3 regions of the Embleya sp. NPDC005971 genome follow, and region 2 is predicted to be linked to each of the others. Evidence: riboswitches for the same ligand, from Rfam matches in the RefSeq annotation. Region 2 holds a riboswitch; each other region holds the start of a gene.
What was found. A riboswitch is a leader RNA that binds a small molecule or an ion and turns the genes downstream of it on or off. The one in region 2 is predicted to bind cyclic di-AMP.
Positions count from the first base shown of each region.

Region 1 (6,197 bases), on a different contig from region 2:
GCCCCCACCCCCTCCGTCCCAAGCCACCCGATCGACGAGGTTGGCGGGCCTGAATACGGGGGGTGACCGGGGCCGGGCCCGAACGGGACCGGCCGCGCCCGGTGCCGCGAGCGTCCCGTCGCCGGGACCGCCGAGCCGATACGGCTCCCGGTCGCGCTCGACCGGGCACCCGCTACGAGGTCCCGGGAGACCACCGCCGACAACCCCGAACGCGCCGCCCTGATGCAACGGGCCATCTCGACCCACCCGCGCCACGTACTCGGTATCGACGACGCCGGCCGGGCAGCGAAACAGCAGGCTCTGCCGGAGAGCGTCGTCCCCATGAGGCGGATCGAATCCAAGTGAAGCCCCGAGACGCGCACCACTTCCCGGCGGTCACAACCCCGGCGGAGACCGGGCCGGCAGGCAAATTGGGACGTATATATGGGGGTAATTCGGACACTCCGCTATCGAGCGCATGACGCACGTCACATCACGCATACCGATGGTCAGGAACTCGTACGCAGCGTGAACCGAGTTTTCCGGAATTTCACCCATGGTGATTCCCCTATCGGCTCAGCGTGAGCAACTCGGGCACAATGCGTACCGCGTCCGGGACTTTAGGTCCCGATATTCCACGCTTACGTCCTGATTTTTCGGTTTCGGCGAATCGTGATGTTTGGTTCCCGGTCGGGGTGTGCGTAGCTTGGTGCTTCGCCACACCGGTCCGGTGCTCGGCGAAATGGTCTCCCGGTTCGCCGAATCCTGCCGCCGGAGCGAGGCCACGGTACGAAACCCGAAAGGCAGGAGCGGGGGAACCAAGTGGAATGCCGTCCCGGGCGTCTGTGACGCAGACGCCCATTCGGACGGCTTGGGGTGAAGCCGTGCCCGTCCCTCTCACGAGGGCCGAACACGGCCGGGCGAGACTCTCCAGCCCGAATCCGACAGCTCACTTCGTAGGCGTGGGAGAAGGAAAATCTTCGTGCAGTCGTTCAACACCCCTGCCCGTATGCCCAAGAAGACGCGTCTCGCGCTCACCCTCGGAATGGCCGGCGCGATCGTCGCCGCCCCGCTGATCACCGGTCTCGCGACCGCCAACGCCGCCTCCGTCTCCACCTGGGACAAGGTCGCCATGGGCGAGAGCTCGGGCAACTGGCACATCAACACCGGCAACGGTTTCTACGGTGGCCTGCAGTTCACCCAGAGCACCTGGAACGAGTTCGGCGGTCAGCAGTACGCCCCGCGTGCCGACCTGGCCACCAAGGACCAGCAGATCGCCATCGCGGAGAAGGTCCTCGCCGTGCAGGGCCCCGGCGCGTGGCCGAACACCTCCGGCCCGGCGGGTCTGACCAAGGGCGGCGCCAAGCCCGCCGTCTCGCCGAGCACCAAGGCCGCCGGCTCGGCCAAGACCTCGGTCACGGTGGCCCCCAAGGCCGCCGAGAAGCCGGCCGAGTCCGCGCCGACCACCGCCCCGGCCCCGAAGATCGAGGTCGTCCCGGCCGCCGCGTCGACCACCTCCTCGTACTCCGTGGTCAAGGGTGACACCCTGTCCAAGATCGCCGCGGACAAGGCCGTCACCGGTGGTTGGCACAAGCTGTACGCCGACAACCGCGCCGTGATCGGTGGCAACCCGGACGTCATCCAGATCGGTCAGAAGCTCAAGCTGTCCGGCAAGGCCAAGGCCGCCACCACCACCGCCACCGCCAAGGCCGAGGTCGCGCCGAAGACCGCGCCCAAGACCGAGACCACGACCACGACCACGACCACGTCGCAGGCCAAGCCCTCCGCGTCGGTGAAGGTCGCTCCGAAGACCACGGTCAAGGAGAAGGCCCCGGTCGCGACCAAGGGTGCCTCGGTCAAGGCCGGCAGCTCCTCGGTCAACGCCTCCGGCTACGTCGCTCCCGTGAGCGGCTCGCTGGGCACCGCGTTCGGCACCGGCGGCAAGCTGTGGTCCAGCGGCAGCCACACCGGCCAGGACTTCGTGGTCGGCACCGGCACCTCGGTGAAGGCGATCACCTCGGGCACCGTGGTCAGCGCCGGCAACGGTGGCGCCTACGGCAACGAGGTCGTCATCAAGCACGCGGACGGCAAGTACTCGCAGTACGCGCACCTGTCCAGCATCAGCGTTCGCGTCGGTGCCACGGTGAGCACCGGTCAGCAGATCGGCCTCTCCGGCGCGACCGGCAACGTGACCGGCCCGCACCTGCACTTCGAGATCCGCACCACCCCGAACTACGGCAGCGGCATCAACCCGGTCACCTACCTGCGCGCGCACGGCGTCAACCTCTGATCCGAGCGTCAACAGGCAGTAACCGCACGGCGACATCCGCCGTGCAGTAGCCGCAGCCAGGGCCGGGCCCGTCGACCACGTGTCGACGGGCCCGGCCCTTTTCCGCGCCCGGACCCTTTCCGCGCCCGGCCCGCGGTGCGGCCGGATCGATCAGCCGCGAGCCGGATACCGCTTGGGCAGCGGCAGTCCGCGCGCGGCCAGCAACTCCCGCAACCGGTCCGGGTAGTCGGTGATCAGGCCGTCCACGCCGTCGTCCATCAACTTGGCCATGGTCGCCGAGTCGTCGATGGTCCACGGCACGACCTTGATGCCCCGCGCGTGCGCCCGGGCGACCATCTCCCGGGTCACGTACGGACGGTAGTCGGGATCGGTCACCTTGCCGTTCTGCGGGAAACCGTGCACGGGCGAGAAGGTGCCGGCCCCGAACGAGGCGATCGCGCGCAGCGGGTCGCCGCCGAAGTCGTCGATGTCCAGGCCGCCCAGCCAGGGCGAGGCGCCGGGCTTGCCGACCTGAAGGAAGTCGTAGTTGGTCAACGCGACCAGCGGCAGGCGCGGTTCGACCTGGCGCATGCGCTTGAGCGCACCCCAGTCGAAGCTTTGGATGGTGACCTGGCGCAACAGCCCGGCCCGGCGCACCTCGCGCGCCACCGTCTGCACGAACTGCTCGCGCGGCGCGGTCTCCTGGGGCGCGCCGGCCTCGACCTTGGTCTCCACGTTGAGCTTCACGCCGTGCGCGTGCCGACGCCGGACCAGGTCGAACACCTCGGTGAGCAGCGGCATTCGGGCGCCGGGCGAGGTGGTCTGCGTGGGGAAACCGGGGAACTGCCGCGACCCGCAGTCCAACGTGCGGACCTGGGCCAGGCTGAGCGTGTTGACGTACTTGCCGACGTAGGGGAACTCCGGGTCGCCGGCCCGCACCGGTGCGGTGTCGGCGCACTTGCGCCCGTCGACCTTGCGGTCGTGGGTGACCACGGCGCGGCCGTCCTCGGTGATCTGCACGTCGAGTTCGAGGGTGGACACGCCTACGTCCAGGCCCTTGGCGAAGGACGCGAGCGTGCTCTCCACGGTCAGCCCGAGACCGCCGCGGTGTGCCTGGAGGTCGAAGGACCCGCGCTGGTTGCCGCCGTGGCGGTCCGCCGCCGCGGCCGTTCCCGGGGCGGCGACGATGGCGGCCCCGGCCAACACCGCGGCCGTGACGGTCTTCCATCCGGACATGGACGTCTCCTTCTCGCTCCGGTCGACGACGGTCGAGCGTCGACGCCCACACCCTGACCCGCGCGACGTGATGCGCGGGGGGTCGGCTCGTGGCGGGCAGGCGAAGAAGAGACGAAGAAGCGGCGGGGCAAAACCCCATCCGGTACCGGAAGACGCCTTGCCGGTAAGGCCGTTGGGCAACCGCGGCCAAGGCCCGGACAACCGGCGGAACACCGACGGCCGGGCGCCGGGCGAGCCGACTTCGGCCCGCCCGGCGCCCGACTCCCGACCGCGGCTTGAGAACACCTCATCAAGCCCGGCCGGTGCCCGATGCCAACCGGTTCACCGGCGGTACAGCACCGCCTCCGGCGCCGCCGCGCTCAGCGTGACCGACTTCGGACGGACCGGCACTGCCCGCCCCGGTCGGTCGTCCGCGCCCAGCAGAAACGCCCGGTTGACCCCGTTCACCGTGATCGTGGAACCGGGGTCGACCCCGGCCACGGTACGAATCGCGACCACCTCGACGATGTCCGACGCCCGCGTCCCGTGCGGGAGTCGGACCGTGGTCGCCGCCGGGTCGTCACGCTGCAACGACCAGTCCACCCGCGCGCGGTCCGAGCGGTACAGCGTCGGATCGCCCTTGATCCGCACACCGAGCGCGACACCGTTCCAGCCCGCCGCGCCGGGCGGCGGCGCCGAGGTGGTCTTGCGGATCACCGCGTACAGGTAGTCCTGCGGGTCGGCGATCAGCGTGGTGGTGTCGGCCGGCGGATCGGCCACGACCCGGCCCTCGCGGCGTACCTCGGCGGTCATCACCGGGTACACCCACGGGTGACGGTCCACCATCTCCTCGCGCGCGGTCTTCTTCGGGTCGACCAGCCGCTCGACCGCCGCCGGCGCGAATCGCATCGGATTGTCCACGACGTCGCACAGGTTGTTGTTCAACGTGCAGGTCTGGAGCAGCGGATGGCCGTCCTCGTAGCGCCCGGCGAACAACTTCGTGCCGTGGTCGGGCGATTGGAAGTAGGCCGTGCCCGGCACCGCCCTGCCTCGTGCGTCCACCTCGACGCGGTAGGCCCACTCTATGTCGGTGGTGCGGCCCCAGCGGGCCATCAGCGCCGGCGTCGAGGTGCCGCCGTCCTCGTTGCTCCACACGATCGTGTAGGTCAGCACCCGGTTGCCGGCGGTCGCCGCCGGGGCCTCCTGGTACCAGGCCAGCACCGGGGTGTCGGAGATCGCGTTCTGGAACGGGCCGGTCGCGCCGCCGGGCACGCCGGGGATGCTCCGCCCGTACAGGACCGGCGCGTTCGCGGCCACGGCGTGCTCGCGCTCCCCGGTGCCGATGGTCTCGGTACGCAGCCGCGAGACCCGCACCACCGAGCCGGCCGCCGAGGACCGGTCGGCCGCGTAGCCCAGGGTCAGCCGGTGCCGTCCCTTGCGCAACGCGCCGAGCGCGAAGCTGCGCTCGGTGGGCGTGGACCCGAAGACCACCACGTCGCCCGCGGGTCGGCCGTCGACGCTCAGTTGCAACACCGCCGACTCCCGGCCCGGGGTGCCCCAGTCGATGCCCGGCGCGGCGACCGTGAGCGTCACCAGAGCCTCGCCGTCGCGCCCGGTCCGGAACGGGACCACCACCGGGCGGCCGTCCCGGTGCACCCCGAACGTGCCGTGCGAGCCCGCCGATCGCTCCGACTCGGCGGCGTGCGCGGCCGGGATCGGGCCGGCCAACAGGACCGAGACGGCGAGTGCGGCGGAGCCGGCGACTACGGATCGGCGCAGAGCATGGCTACCGGAACGAGCGAACACGAGCATCCCCCGAAGAGCGTCGTCGAGCCTGACCCGCCCACCGTGGCCGGCCGGCGGGGCGCGGGCCAACCCCCACGCGGGCAAATTCCACCAACCGTCATCGGCGGGCCCAGGTCCCGACACGCAACGGCCACGAAATCGCCGATCCGGCACGCCCGATGTCCGATTCGTTCAAGATCCGCGACGATCCGCCCGTTAGCGTCCGGGCATGACGTGGATCACGAAGGACATGGTCGAGCGGGCCGAGCGGTTCCTGTGGACGTCGGGGCGGGTCCTGGAACAGCGGCGCTTCGCATACCTGTTCGGCACACCGGTCGAGACGGCTCGGGCGCCCGGGCCCACCGCGGACGAACGTGCCGGTGTGCTCGACGCGCTGCACGCGTACCGGACCTCGGACGGCGGCTACGCCTACGGCCTGGAGCCGGACGTGCGAGGGCCGCTGCCCCAACCGGCGACGTTGCGTACCGCGATGCCGATCCTGGCGGAGACCGAAGCGCTGCGCGGCCCCGAGTCGGCTCGGCTGTGCGACTGGCTGGCGGGCGTGACGACCGAGGCGGGCGGGGTGCCGCCGGCGCTGGCGAGCCTGCGCGACTACCCGCACCCGCCGTGGCTGGTGGTCCCGGATCCGCCGGTCGCGGGCCTGATCCCGACCGGCTGGATCGTCGGCCCGCTCCTGCACGCCGGCGTCGAGCATCCGTGGTTGACCCGGGCGACGGAGTATTGCCGTACCGCCGTCGAGGAGTTGCACACCACCCACCCGTACGAGGTGGAGGCGGCAGTCACCTTCCTCGACGCTCTCCCCGATCGGCCCTGGGCCCGCCGTCGGGCCGAACGACTGGGCGAACTGGTCCGGGAGCAGCGGCTCGTGCTGCTCGACCCGGCGCATCCGGAACGGGCCCGGCTGGCCCCGGGCTACGCCGAGGGCGAG
Region 1 covers NZ_JBEXUX010000008.1:159,686-165,882, forward strand. Annotated here, with positions in the region: cyclic di-AMP (ydaO/yuaA leader) riboswitch at 726-957, shown strand; gene ABZ374_RS10630 (transglycosylase family protein) at 989-2,269, shown strand; gene ABZ374_RS10635 (glycerophosphodiester phosphodiesterase family protein) at 2,420-3,484, opposite strand; gene ABZ374_RS10640 (hypothetical protein) at 3,806-5,269, opposite strand; gene ABZ374_RS10645 (hypothetical protein) at 5,478-6,197, shown strand, end outside.
Region 1: it holds a riboswitch for cyclic di-AMP, as region 2 does, so the genes downstream of both, ABZ374_RS10630 (transglycosylase family protein) here and ABZ374_RS31630 (transglycosylase family protein) in region 2, are expected to answer to the same signal.

Region 2 (6,197 bases):
AGCATCGCCGCGCGCTAGTTCCATCCGGCGCCGGCGCGCCGGACGCACCGGGCACCACCGGCAGGACCCACATCCACCACACGATCGTGAGGATTCGGCATGTACAAGCTGACCGTGCTCTATGGCCACCCCGAGGACCCGGCGGCGTTCGACACCTATTACTGGGAGAAGCACGTCCCGCTCGCCCGCACCATGCCCGGGTTGACCGGCTGGACCATCGGCAAGTGCGAACCGGATCCGTCCGGCGCGCAGCCGCCCTATTACCTGGTGGTCGGGCTGTACGCACCGACCCGCGCCGGTATCGAAGCGACCCTGGATTCGCCGGAGGGGCGGGCCACGGTGGCCGACGTCGCCAATTTCGCGACCGGCGGGGCGACGTTCCTGTGGGACGAGGAGCGGGTAGTCGTACCTGTGGAGCTGCCCGCGACGGAATAGCTCGTCGTTGAAGCACGGGTGAGCACGCGGCTGCGCACCGTGGACGTCGAAGCCGTGACCTGCGGGGTTGGCGACATATCGGGCAAATCGGTGTTATTCCGCCCTATGGGGCACCTCACAAATCACCCGAAATGTTTGCCAATCCGGCGGAGCGGTGCGTAGCTTCGTGGTTGTTCGCACAAGCGGACTCCCCGGGTGGTACGCCGAATCCTGCCGCCGCCCGAGGGAAGCAGTCGATATCGACTGGCGGCAGGAGCGGGGGAACCAAGTGAGTGCCGACATCGGCCACGTCGATGTCTGGGGTGAAGCCATGCCTGTTGCAGGCGAGGCCGGGCCAATCGTCCGAACCCGACAGCTAACTTCGTAGGCGCCCGACGAGGTAATAAATGACCTTCCGTGCCATCACCGCTCCCGTTCGCTCGCTCTCTCGTGGCCGTCGCGCCGGCATCGCCGTCGCCGCCGGTGCGGGTCTCGTCCTTCCCCTCGTGGGCATGACGGGCAGCGCGAGCGCCGCGACCTCGTCCACGTGGGACGCGGTCGCCCAGTGCGAGAGCACCGGGAACTGGGGTATCAACACGGGCAACGGCTTCTCCGGCGGTCTGCAGTTCACACCGAGCACCTGGAACGCGTTCGGCGGCAGCCAGTACGCCTCCAGCGCCGCGCAGGCCACCAAGGACCAGCAGATCGCGGTCGCCGAGCGGGTCCTGGCGAGCCAGGGTCCGGGCGCCTGGCCGGTCTGCTCGCAGAAGGCCGGCCTGGGCAAGGGCGGCAACGCCTCCGCCACGGCCGACTCCGCGACCACCGGCAAGACCAAGAGCAAGGTCGAGCCGAAGGCCGCGCCCAAGGCCGAGTCCGTGACCGAGAACGCGCCGAAGACCTCCACCGGCAACGCGCCGAAGGTCCAGGTGCAGGACAAGCAGGACAAGCAGGACGCGCCGAAGTCGGCCGCGACCAAGCAGACTTCGGGTTCCGGCAAGTACACCGTCAAGGCCGGTGACACGCTCTCCGGCGTCGCCGCGAAGCTCGGCGTCAAGGGTGGCTACAAGGCCCTGTACGCCGCGAACGCGGGCGTCATCGGGGGCAACCCCCACCTGATCTCGGTGGGCACCCAGCTCGCCGTCTGATCCAGCGCCACCACGTAGGCCCCGCCGAGTACTTCGGCGGGGCCTACGCCCGTTTCGGGGCAACGGTCAGGCGCGGGCGGGCGGGCCCGGGGTGCGCGCCACCGCGACGGTGCCGAACATCGTGGCCACGTGTTGCAGGGCGCCGGCCGGCATTCGCCCCGGCGGCAGGATCTCGTCCACGGGATGCACGGGCGCCGCCCCGCCGGCGGGGCGGCCCGCCCGGCGCCTCGGCCGCGTTCTCGCCGGCAACGGTCTTCCTGGTGGTTCTCCAGCCCATGATCGGTGCCTCCACATCGGGTGCCGTCGCGGGACGGCCCGGCCCATCGGACATGCGGGATCGCCGGATCGTTCGCGGGATCGGGCAGCGGGAGTGGATGCGGATCCGAGGGCGCTCCCCGGCCAATATTCCGCTATACGGAATTGGTATTCCGTCAAGCAGGACGAAACTGTAGGGACGGGCCGGATCGACGGTCGATAGCCACAGACCTCGGCGACCGGGTCGGCGAAATCTTGTGCCTTCCTCCAGAGGCGCCGGATGCACCGCCGCCGCGCCCGGGAGATGATCGAACAGGGCCACCCGGCAATCTCAACTTATTCGGGCAAAACATACCCATGACGATAAGATTGCGTTTGGAAGGGCCTTGCGGCGTTAAAATCTTTTGACATAGGTTCGCCTGACCGTGGTTCCTGCTTTCTCCTGAGAGGGTTCCATGTCGAACATGACCCGCGTAGCCGTCCGTACCGCCGTCGATCACCCGCTGTGGCCCGTGCTCAAACGGTCCGTCGCCGACCTGCGTCCGTTGCAGGCCGAGGACGGTTCGATCGAGCCGTCCGGGCACGCGTCCGCCCGGGCGCTGGTGGCCGACATCACCTCCTCGATCACCGGGCTCGCACCGCTGTTCCCGCACGACGAGGCGTACCTCGATGCCGTCGTGGCCGACTTCCGGCGCTGGTCGGCGGACGGTTTCGGCCGCCCCGACTTCCTGGACTCGCTCGTCGCGTTTCGCCCGGAGCGGGACCGGCGGGACGGGCTGGAGCACCTCGTCGTGTTCCCGATGAACACCCAGAACGGCAACCCGAAGCGCAACGTCGAGGCGGTGCTGCTGCGGGTGGTGTGGCCGCAGTGGCTGGCCGAGTTGGAGGCCGGGCGCTACGACAACGCGATGTTCGTGCCGATCGCGTTCGTCGACTTCACCGACGGCTACGACACCGACTCTGCGGTGCTCTTCCCGGAGACGGTGGCCGTGCGCGAGGTGCCGCAGTACACCTGGGGCGGCATCTTCTGCGACCGCGAGGCGGCTCGCTTCCGTCGGGTCGGCGCCGCTGCGGCGCGCACGCTCGGCCTGGAACTTCCGCCGGAGGCGGCGGAGTTGGTGCAGAGCCAGCAACTCGCCCAGGACGCGTTCGTGTTGTGGGACCTGATCCACGACCGCAGCCACATGCGCGGTCCGATGCCGTTCGACCCGTTCATGATCAAGCAGCGGATGCCGTTCTGGATGTACGCGCTGGAGGAGCTGCGGTGTGACCTGACCGCGTTCCGCGAGGCGGTGCGACTGGCCGAGGAGGGCGTGTCGACCGCTCGTTCGGTGCAGTACGCGGTGATCTTCGACCGGCTGTTCCGCTTCCCGGTCACCGGCGGCCGGGTGCGCAACTACGACGGGTTGGGCGGCCAACTGCTGTTCGCCTACCTGCATCGCGCGGGTGTGGTCGAGTGGGCGGACAATCGGCTCACCGTGGACTGGGATCGGATCACCGACGCGGTGCTCGGGCTCTACGACGAGGTGGACCGGCTCTACCGCGCGGGGGTGGATCGCTCGAAGGTCGGCCACTGGCTGGCCGGTTACGCGCTGGTCGCCGAGTACGTGCAGCCGCACCCCGGTTCGGTGTGGGCCAAGGGAGCCGCCGCGCTGCCGATCGACGGGCCGCCGAAGGCGCTCGTGGACGCGGTGTTGCCGGACGAGTTCCCGCTGAGCATGTTCTACGAGGCGCTCAACCGGCGACTGCGCGAGGTGATCGCCTCGACCCGGGGGATCACCGCGGACAGCCCCGCGCAGGATTCGACCGAGCGGGCGGCCGAGGCGTCGTGACGGCCAACGGCGCGGCGAACGACACGGTGAACGAGGAGTGGGTGCGATGAACGGTCTCGACGGTGCGGTGATCGCGGTCGCCGGCGCGGGTGGGCCCGCCGGCCACGCGGTGCTCGCGCGGCTGACGCGGGCCGGTGCGCACGTGTACGGCGCGGACGCGAACGCCGAGCGGTTGCGCGACAGCGTGGACGCGGCGCCCGGGGCCCGCGGCGCGGTGGTGGATCTGCTGGACGCGGCCGCCACCCGCCGATGGGCGGCGGACGTCGAGCGCGAGCACGGTCGGGTGGACGGCCTCGTGCACCTGGTCGGCGGGTGGCGCGGGGGCAAGAAGTTCGGCGACAACTCGCTCGACGACTGGGCCTTCCTGCACGACCTGCTCGTGCGCACCGTGCAGCACACCAGCCTCGCCTTCCACGAGGCGCTCGCCCGCAGTGCGAACGGGCGCTTCGTGTTGGTCTCCGCGGCGGCGGCCGGCCGACCGACCCAGGGCAACGCGGGCTACGCGGCGGCCAAGGCGGCTGCGGAGACCTGGACGCTCGCGCTCGCCGACGCGTTCGCCGAGAGCGACGCGGCGGCCACCATCCTGGTGGTCAAGGCGCTCGTGAACGACGCGATGCGGCAGGCTCGACCCAACGCAAAATTCGCCGGCTTCACCGACGTGGTCGACCTGGCCGACGAGATCGCCGGCCTGTGGACCACCGCGGCAATCGACCTGAACGGGAAAAGACTGTGCCTGAACGTCCCCTGACCCCGCGTCACGACCCCGACGCGCGCGGCTTCGCGAGCGACAACTACGCGGGCATCCACCCCGAGGTGTTGGCCGCGATCGGCGCGGCCAACGGTGGCCACCAGATCTCGTACGGCGAGGACGTGTACACCGAGCACCTCGCCGACGTCTTCCGGGCGCACTTCGGCGAACGCGCGCAGGTGTTCCCGGTGTTCAACGGCACCGGCGCCAACGTGGTCGGTCTCCAGTCGATGACCGACCGCTGGGAGTCGGTGATCTGTGCGGCGTCCGCGCACATCCACGTGGACGAGTGCGGTGCGCCGGAGAAGGTGGCCGGTCTGAAACTGCTCACCGTGGACACCCCCGACGGCAAGCTCACCCCCGAACTCGTGGACACCCACGCGTGGGGCTGGGGCGACCAGCACCGGGCGCAGCCCCGGGTGGTCTCCTTCGCGGAGAGCACCGAACTGGGCACCGTCTACACGCCGGACGAGATCGCCGCCTTGGTCGCCCACGCGCACGAGCACGGCATGCTCGCGCATCTGGACGGCTCGCGCCTGGCCAACGCGGCCGCGGCGCTGGATGTGCCGCTGCGCGCGCTGAGCACCGACGTCGGGGTGGACGTGTTGTCCTTCGGCGGCACCAAGAGCGGCCTGATGTTCGGCGAGGCCGTCGTGGTGCTCAACCCCGACGCGGCGCGCGGCGTCGGCTACCTGCGCAAGGCCGCGATGCAACTGGCCTCGAAGATGCGCTTCGTGTCGGTGCAGTTCGAGGCGCTGCTCGCCGGTGACCTGTGGCTGCGCAACGCCCGGCACGCGAACGCGATGGCGACGTTGCTCGCGGAGAAGGTGGTCGACCTGGACGGTGTGACGCTCAGTCGCATGCCGCAGGCGAACGCGGTCTTCGCGGTGCTGCCCCCGGACGTCACCGAGCGCATGCAGAAGCGGTTCCGGTTCTACACGTGGGACGAGTCGATCGGTGAGGTGCGCTGGATGACGTCCTTCGACACCACCGAGGGCGACATCGAGGCGTTCGCGAGCGCGCTCGGCGAGGAGTTGGGCGCGCGGTAGGGCGTGCACACGGATGGTCGGCGGGCCGGGGACGGTAAGTCCCGGCCCGCCTTCGCGTGTTCGTGTTCGGCCCGGCCGGGGGTCGGGCCGGGGCGAAACTGTCCGCGAGCAGGTCCAGGGCGGTGCCGAGCAGCGTGTGGGGGTGTGGCCCATGCCCGTGAACCGACCGGCCACCTCCAGGCCGATCACGCCGTGCAGTTGCGTCCACACGAGCACCGCGCCGGCCGGCGCCGGACCCGCGTGTCGCGCTTCGCCGGCCGCGCCGCCGGCGCCGGCCGGCCCCGCCTCCGTGCCACCCTCGGCCAACTGCCGCACCGCGATCGCCTTGATCTCGGTGCGCGTCTGCTCGCGACAGCGAGCCCCGCGGGCCGGACGGAGAGGCGGGGGTCACGGGTGTGCCCTTGCGTCGAGCCTGCGATCAGCGATGGCGAGTGTCAGTATGCATAACTGGCGCGACTGATCGTAACTCGATGATCGGGCGACCGCCCGGATCCGGCCGGTCCCCTCAGAAGGGAGAGCCCTGCGCATGAACGGCACGCTGCCGCACCTCGAAAAGCCTTACCTCGTCGGCCACTTCGCGCCCGTCGCCGACGAGATCAGCGGGTTCGACCTCGCCGTGCGGGGCAAGCTGCCGGCCGAGTTGAACGGTCGATACTTCCGGAACGGACACAACCCGAAACCCGGGGATGTGCCCACCCACTGGTTTCGCGGCAGCGGCATGCTGCACGGGATACGGCTGCGGGAGGGGCGTGCC
Region 2 covers NZ_JBEXUX010000044.1:14,895-21,091, reverse strand. Annotated here, with positions in the region: gene ABZ374_RS31640 (phosphoenolpyruvate hydrolase family protein) at 1-18, shown strand, start outside; gene ABZ374_RS31635 (EthD family reductase) at 100-435, shown strand; cyclic di-AMP (ydaO/yuaA leader) riboswitch at 627-821, shown strand; gene ABZ374_RS31630 (transglycosylase family protein) at 927-1,559, shown strand; gene ABZ374_RS31625 (DUF6421 family protein) at 2,270-3,646, shown strand; gene ABZ374_RS31620 (SDR family NAD(P)-dependent oxidoreductase) at 3,693-4,394, shown strand; gene ABZ374_RS31615 (low specificity L-threonine aldolase) at 4,376-5,443, shown strand; gene ABZ374_RS31610 (carotenoid oxygenase family protein) at 5,970-6,197, shown strand, end outside.

Region 3 (6,197 bases), on a different contig from region 2:
CGGCCACCACGTGGGCCAGCCGCTGTGCCTCGTGCCGCACCGCGCTCGCGGCCGGCTCCACCCCGCGGCGCGCCGCGTCGAAGACGCCCTTGGCGGTGAGCGGTCCGGTCATGCCCAACGCCCGTGCGCCGCGCACCACGGCGTCGGCCGAGACCGCGTCCTCCAGCATGCCGCGGCGCGGTACCGGCGCGCTCGCCCCGTGCCCCACCCGGTCCGAGGGCCGCGGCGACAGCGGCAGGAAGCCGATCTCGCCGGCCGCGCCCGAGGCCCCGGGGAACAGCCGCCCGTCGGCGACGATACCCATGCCCAGGCCGGTCCCGACGGTGACGTAGACGAACAGCGGGCAGCCCACGCCGGCCCCGCTGTGGTACTCGCCCAGCGCCGCGAGGTTGGCGTCGTTGACGATGTCCACGGTGGTGCCCAGCGCGCTCTCCATCCGCCCGCGCAACCCCGGGCGACCCCATCCGGGCAGGTTGACCGCGTAGCGGATCCGGTCGGCCGCCCGGTCGTACACGCCCGGACAGCCGATCACCGTGTGCACCACGGCGGTTGGTGCCAGGCCCGCGTCGGCCACCACGGTCTGTGCCAGGTCGGTTGCGGTGGCCAGCATGGTCGCCGAGGTCCGGGCCCGGTTGTGCCGGTCCTGCCGGGCCAGCATTCGCCCGTCCAGGTCGGCGACCGCGACCCGGATCCAGGACCGCCCGACGTCGATGCCGACGACGTAGCCCGCGGTCGGATCGGGCTCGTACAGCAGCGCGGCCCGACCGCGCGCACCGGTTTCCAGACCCACCGGGCGCACCAGTCCGGCGCGTTCCAGTGCGTCCAGCGCGGTGGACACGGTGGGCTTGGACAGGCCGGTGTCGCGGGCGAGTTGGGCGCGCGAGATGGGCGCTGCGGCGCGTACCCGGTCGAGGAGTACGCGCTCGTTGATGCTGCGCAGCACGCCCCGGTTCCAGTGCGCCACGGCGGGCAGGTCGTTTTCCGGTGGGATCCCACCTGCGGTCATCGGGTCTCCGTCGGGGTGTCGAGGTGCTCGCGCCACTGTAACGGCCATGGAAGGGCAAAGATGTGGGCCGGATCCCGACGCACCCTTGACGGGGATTAGTTAAGGAATTTTACTTTACAAACCGGTGCCGCCGCGGGCCGGGTCGAACCACGAAGTCCCTTCCTCCGCACCCCCGTTCCGACACCCGGTGTCCCCCGGGTGTCCCCTGTTCTGGAGGTTCACGGTGAGCGCCGGCCCAAGAGCGACCACGCCGGACGGCGGATTCGTCCGCCGGATCGGCCTGTTCCAGGCGACCGCGATCAACATGAGTCAGATGTGCGGCATCGGTCCGTTCGTCACCATCCCACTGATGGTGGGCACGTTCGGCGGCCCGCAGGCCGTCCTCGGCTTCCTCGCCGGCGCGCTGCTCGCCCTCGCCGACGGGCTGATCTGGGCCGAACTCGGCGCCGCGATGCCCGGCGCCGGCGGTACGTACATCTACCTGCGCGAGGCGTTCCAGTACCGGACCGGCCGGCTGATGCCGTTCCTGTTCGTCTGGACCGCGATCCTGTTCATCCCGCTGATCATGTCCACCGGCGTGCTGGGCATGGTGCAGTACCTGCAATACCTGTGGCCCTCGATGTCGCAGACCCAGGGCGACCTGGTCGGGGTCGGCATCGTGCTCCTGGTGGTCCTGCTGTTGTGGCGCAGGATCGAGTCGATCGGCCTGCTGAGCACGATCATGTGGGTGGTGATGCTGATCAGCGTCGGCGCGGTGATCATCGCGTGCTACACGAACTTCGACGCGGACCTGGCCTTCAGCTACCCGGACGGCGCGTTCGACCTGGGCACCACCGGCTTCTGGCTGGCCTTCGTGGGCGGCCTCAACATCGGTATCTACGACTACCTCGGCTACAACACCACCGCCTACCTCGGCGCCGAGATCAAGAACCCCGGCCGGGTGCTGCCCCGTTCGATCGTCTACTCCATCGTCGGCATCATGGGGATCTACCTGATCATGCAGATCGGCGTGCTCGGGGTCACCGACACCGACACCATCTCCGGTTCTTCCTCGATCGGTTCGCTGGTCCTGGAGGAGGCGTGGGGCAAGGGCGCGGCCAAGACGGTGACGGTACTGATCCTGATCACCGCCTTCGCGTCCGTGTTCGCCGGCCTGCTCGGGGGCTCGCGGGTGCCCTACGACGCGGCCCGCGACCGGGTGTTCTTCAAACAGTTCGCCCGTCTGCACCCGCGACACCGCTTCCCGACGGTGGGCCTGCTCACCATGGGCGTGGTGACCGCGGCGGGCTTCCTGATCGGCAACCACACCGACTTCAACACGATCATCGTGCTGCTCACCGCGGTGATGGTGATCGTGCAGGCGGCCTCCCAGGTCGCCGCGCTGATCGTGCTGCGGCGCCGGCAACCCGGCCTGGACCGCCCGTATCGGATGTGGCTGTATCCGGTACCGGCCCTGGTCTCGCTGGTCGGTTGGATCGCGATCTTCTGCTACGCCGACAAGAACTCGCCCGGACGCCACCCGATCGAGTGGGCGCTGGCGTGGGTGGCGCTGGGCTGCGTCGCGTTCCTGGTGTGGGCCAAGGTGGAGCGGACCTGGCCGTTCGGGCCACGCGAGATCTCCGAGGTGTACCTGAACCGGTCCGACCGCGACGCGAAGTCCGCCGGTGCGGAGTCGGCCGGTTCGGGTGCCGGTGGCAACGTCGCGGAGCCCGTATGACGGCGCTGCACCGAGACCGGACCCCCGGTGCTCCGGACTCCGCGCCCGCGCCGGAGCAGGCATTCGTCTGCTCCGGCGCGGGCGCGGGCAAGGACTTCGTCTGCGGCATCGACTTCGGCGGCACCAAGATCGCGCTGGCCACCGCGCGGCCGGACGGCACGATACTGGCGAGCGAGCGGCTGATCACCGAGGCCCGCGAGGGCGCGGTCCAGGCGGTTCGGCGTGCGATGGCGGCCACCCGCGAACTGGTCGCGCACACCGCCGCGACCACCGGCGGACGGTGCGTGGCGGTCGGCGCGGTCAGTCCCGGCATCGTGCTGCCCGACCGGATCCTGCTCGCGCCCAACGTGCCGGGCTGGCAGGACCTGGCACTGGCCACGACGCTGTGCGAGGGGCTGGGCCTGGAGCCGGAACGGGTCGCCGTCGGCAACGACGCCAAGGCCGCGGCGTTGGCCGAATACCGCTGGGGCGCGTTGCGCGGCGCGGACCCGGCGATCCTGCTCACCGTCGGCACCGGGATCGCCGCCGCGATCGTGCTGGGCGGGCGGGTGCTCGGCGGCGCGAACGGCGCGGCCGGCGAGATCGGCTACCTGCTGCGGGGGCGGGGCGACACCGGATTCGGGGCCGGGCACGCGCCGTTGGAGGAGTACGTCTCGGGCATCGGGCTGGGTGCGCGGGGCAGCGAACTGCTCGGCCGCGAGGTGGACGCCGCCGCGCTGTTCACCGATCCGGATCCGCAGGTGCGCACGCTGGTCGACGAGGCGTTGGACGAACTGGCGGTACACGTAGCCAACTTGGCGCTCACGCTCGACGTGCAGCGGATCGCGGTGACGGGTGGGCTGATGCGCTCCGCTTCGCGTGTGCTGGGGGCGATTCGGGCGCGGGCGCGGGTGGCTGTGCCGTTTCCGCCGGTGGTCGTGCGGGCGCGGTTCCTGCAGGATGCGGCGCTTCGTGGGGCGGTCTCGCTGGCCGCGGAGGTGTTGCTGCGGTCTCCGGGATCCGCCGACTTGGCCTCAAACGCCGGCCGGGCTTGAAAAGTGGCCTCAAACGCCGGCCGGGCTGATGGGGCCGGCCTCAACGCGCCGGCCGGGCTGGACGGCTTGGCCTCAAACGCCTGCCGGGCTGAAGAGCTTGGCCTCAAACGCCGGCCGGGCTGATGGGGCCGGCTTGGGCGGAGGGTTTCGCCTCGGGCGCCGGCGGGACTGAAGGGGCCGGCTCGGGTGGAGGGCTTGGCCTCAAACGCCGGCCGGGCTGAAGGGGTTGGCTCGGGCGGAGGGTTTCGCCTCGGGTGCCGGCCGGGCTGATGGGGCCGGCTTGGGCGGAGGGTTTGGCGTCGAAGGCCGGGTGGGCTGGAGCGCTTGGCTCGGGCGGTGGGCTTGGGGTTGGACGGTGGTCGGGTCGATGGGTTTTGTTCGGGTCGGAGGGGCGGATCGGGCTTGTGGGGCCGGTTCGGGTGTGGTTCAGGTGTCTGGGGTGGGACACGTGTGGCGCCGTGCGCCTCGGTGGTGGTCGAGGGGCACGGCGCCGGTGTGTTGCCGGGGCGTGACGGCGAGGCGTCGGCCTCGGCGGGTCGATCAAGAAGGACGCGTGGCGCCCGCGATCGGCATGGTGTTGATCGAGGAGATCTCGACCGGCTTGCGCGAGTTCGCGGCGTGCACCATCTTGCCGTCGCCGATGTAGATGCCGACGTGGCTGATGCCCGAGTAGAAGAACACCAGGTCGCCGGGCTGCAGGTTGGCGATCGACACGTGCGGGTCGGCGGCGAACTGGTCGTTGGTCACGCGCGGCAGCGAGATGCCGGCCGACTTGTACGCGGCCTGGACCAGACCCGAGCAGTCGTAGGCGTTCGGGCCGGTGGCGCCGTACACGTACGGCTTGCCGATCTGCGCCTTGGCGAAGGCCACGGCCTGGGCGGCCTTGCTGCTCGACGCGGTGGACGAGCCGCCACTCGGCGCCTGGTTGCCCTTCGAGCCGCCGGTGGCGGGCTTGGCGGGGGTCTTGGCGGCGGGCTTGACCGACACGTCGGCGGACGGCTTGCTCGCCGGCTTGGGGGTGGTCTTGCCGGGCGTGACGCCGGTCTTCGGCTGCACCTTGATGCTCGGCTGGGCCGGCGCGGCGGCCTTGGAGAGCACGGGGGCCGAGCCGGTCAGCCGGAGGGTCTGGCCGATCCGGATCAGGTCCGGGCCGGACAGGAGCACATCGCGGTTGATCTCGTACAGGCTCTGCCAGCCGCCGGTGACCTGGTTGGTCTGGGCGAGCCCGAACAGCGTGTCGCCGGCCTTGACCACGTAGCCGGCCTTGTCGGCGGGCGCGGCGGTCTCCGGCGCGGCGGGTGCGGCTTGGACCGGGGCGGCCTCGACCGCGGCGGTCGGGACCGCCGACAGCACGGCGGAGGCGCCGGAGGGGGCCTGCTCGGAGGTGGAGGGGGCCTGCGCGTGGGCCGTACCGGCAGTGGCGACCGGGATCACGACACCCATGCCGGCGATGCCCACCGCCGCTACGAAGCGGCGGACGTTGGTGGGTCGAGCGGCGCGATGACGAGCGTTTGCGGACAGCATGAAATGGGGTCCTCTCCTGTCGCCTACGAGGTGAGCTGTCGGATTCGGACTGGAGCAGCCCGGTCGCGCAACACGCGACTTCACCCCTAGCCGTCACCGGAACGATCCCGGCCACGGCGATTCACCTGGTTCCCCCGCTCCCGTCGGATTCTTCGATGTAGACCTCCCGCTGCCGGCGACGGGATTCGGCGTACCGGCGACAGGGTTCACCCGAAAGGTGAATCGGCGAGAAAGGTAGGCAATACGGATGCCGGATCACAACCGAAACGCCGAGTTTGCCTCCGGTGTAAAGGCGGAATAAGTGCGACATCTCGGCCGGCCCACCGGTCGATGCACCACTCATGACGAGGGGATATCTCGGAGAGTGGCGTGATCATTCGGTCACGGAAAATAATCGAGATTCATGCCGGGGTGCGGAAAATGAATTACCACCCGAAGTCGGCTAAGTAATTTATGTCCGTTTTATCCATGCGGCCTACATCACATTTCGGCCGGTTCGCGAAGCAAGGTGCGAGGGGGTTCCACCGGACGCGCCGGCGACGAGGCGGCACCGTGGTGCGCACGGGCGCGGCGCCGCGCCGCCGATCGCGAATACCGGGGGTGTGGGCATGATCGCGCAGTGCGCGAGGGCATCGCCGCAGGAACGGCGCGGGGGTCGACGAACGGGCAGGCCGGCCGGGACCCGACCCACTGGTCCCTCCCGGCGGGCCAGGCCCGGTGGTACCTGCTCGTGTCCGCGGCCTGCCTCGGCTGGTTCGTGGTTGCCTGGCTGCTCCGGTTCGGGCGGGCGTACCGGTTGCGCAGGCGCGCGGCGCCGGCCACCGCCGAGCGCGTTCTCGACTTCCGGGAGATCGCGCTGCTCGCCGGCGGTTCGACCCGGTCGAGCGCACCGCCTTCGACGCGGTGGGCGCGGCCC
Region 3 covers NZ_JBEXUX010000014.1:154,375-160,571, forward strand. Annotated here, with positions in the region: gene ABZ374_RS15465 (ROK family transcriptional regulator) at 1-1,006, opposite strand, end outside; gene ABZ374_RS15470 (APC family permease) at 1,230-2,723, shown strand; gene ABZ374_RS15475 (ROK family protein) at 2,720-3,757, shown strand; gene ABZ374_RS15480 (NlpC/P60 family protein) at 4,298-5,281, opposite strand; cyclic di-AMP (ydaO/yuaA leader) riboswitch at 5,288-5,482, opposite strand; gene ABZ374_RS15485 (hypothetical protein) at 5,901-6,197, shown strand, end outside; gene ABZ374_RS15490 (hypothetical protein) at 6,185-6,197, shown strand, end outside.
Region 3: it holds a riboswitch for cyclic di-AMP, as region 2 does, so the genes downstream of both, ABZ374_RS15480 (NlpC/P60 family protein) here and ABZ374_RS31630 (transglycosylase family protein) in region 2, are expected to answer to the same signal.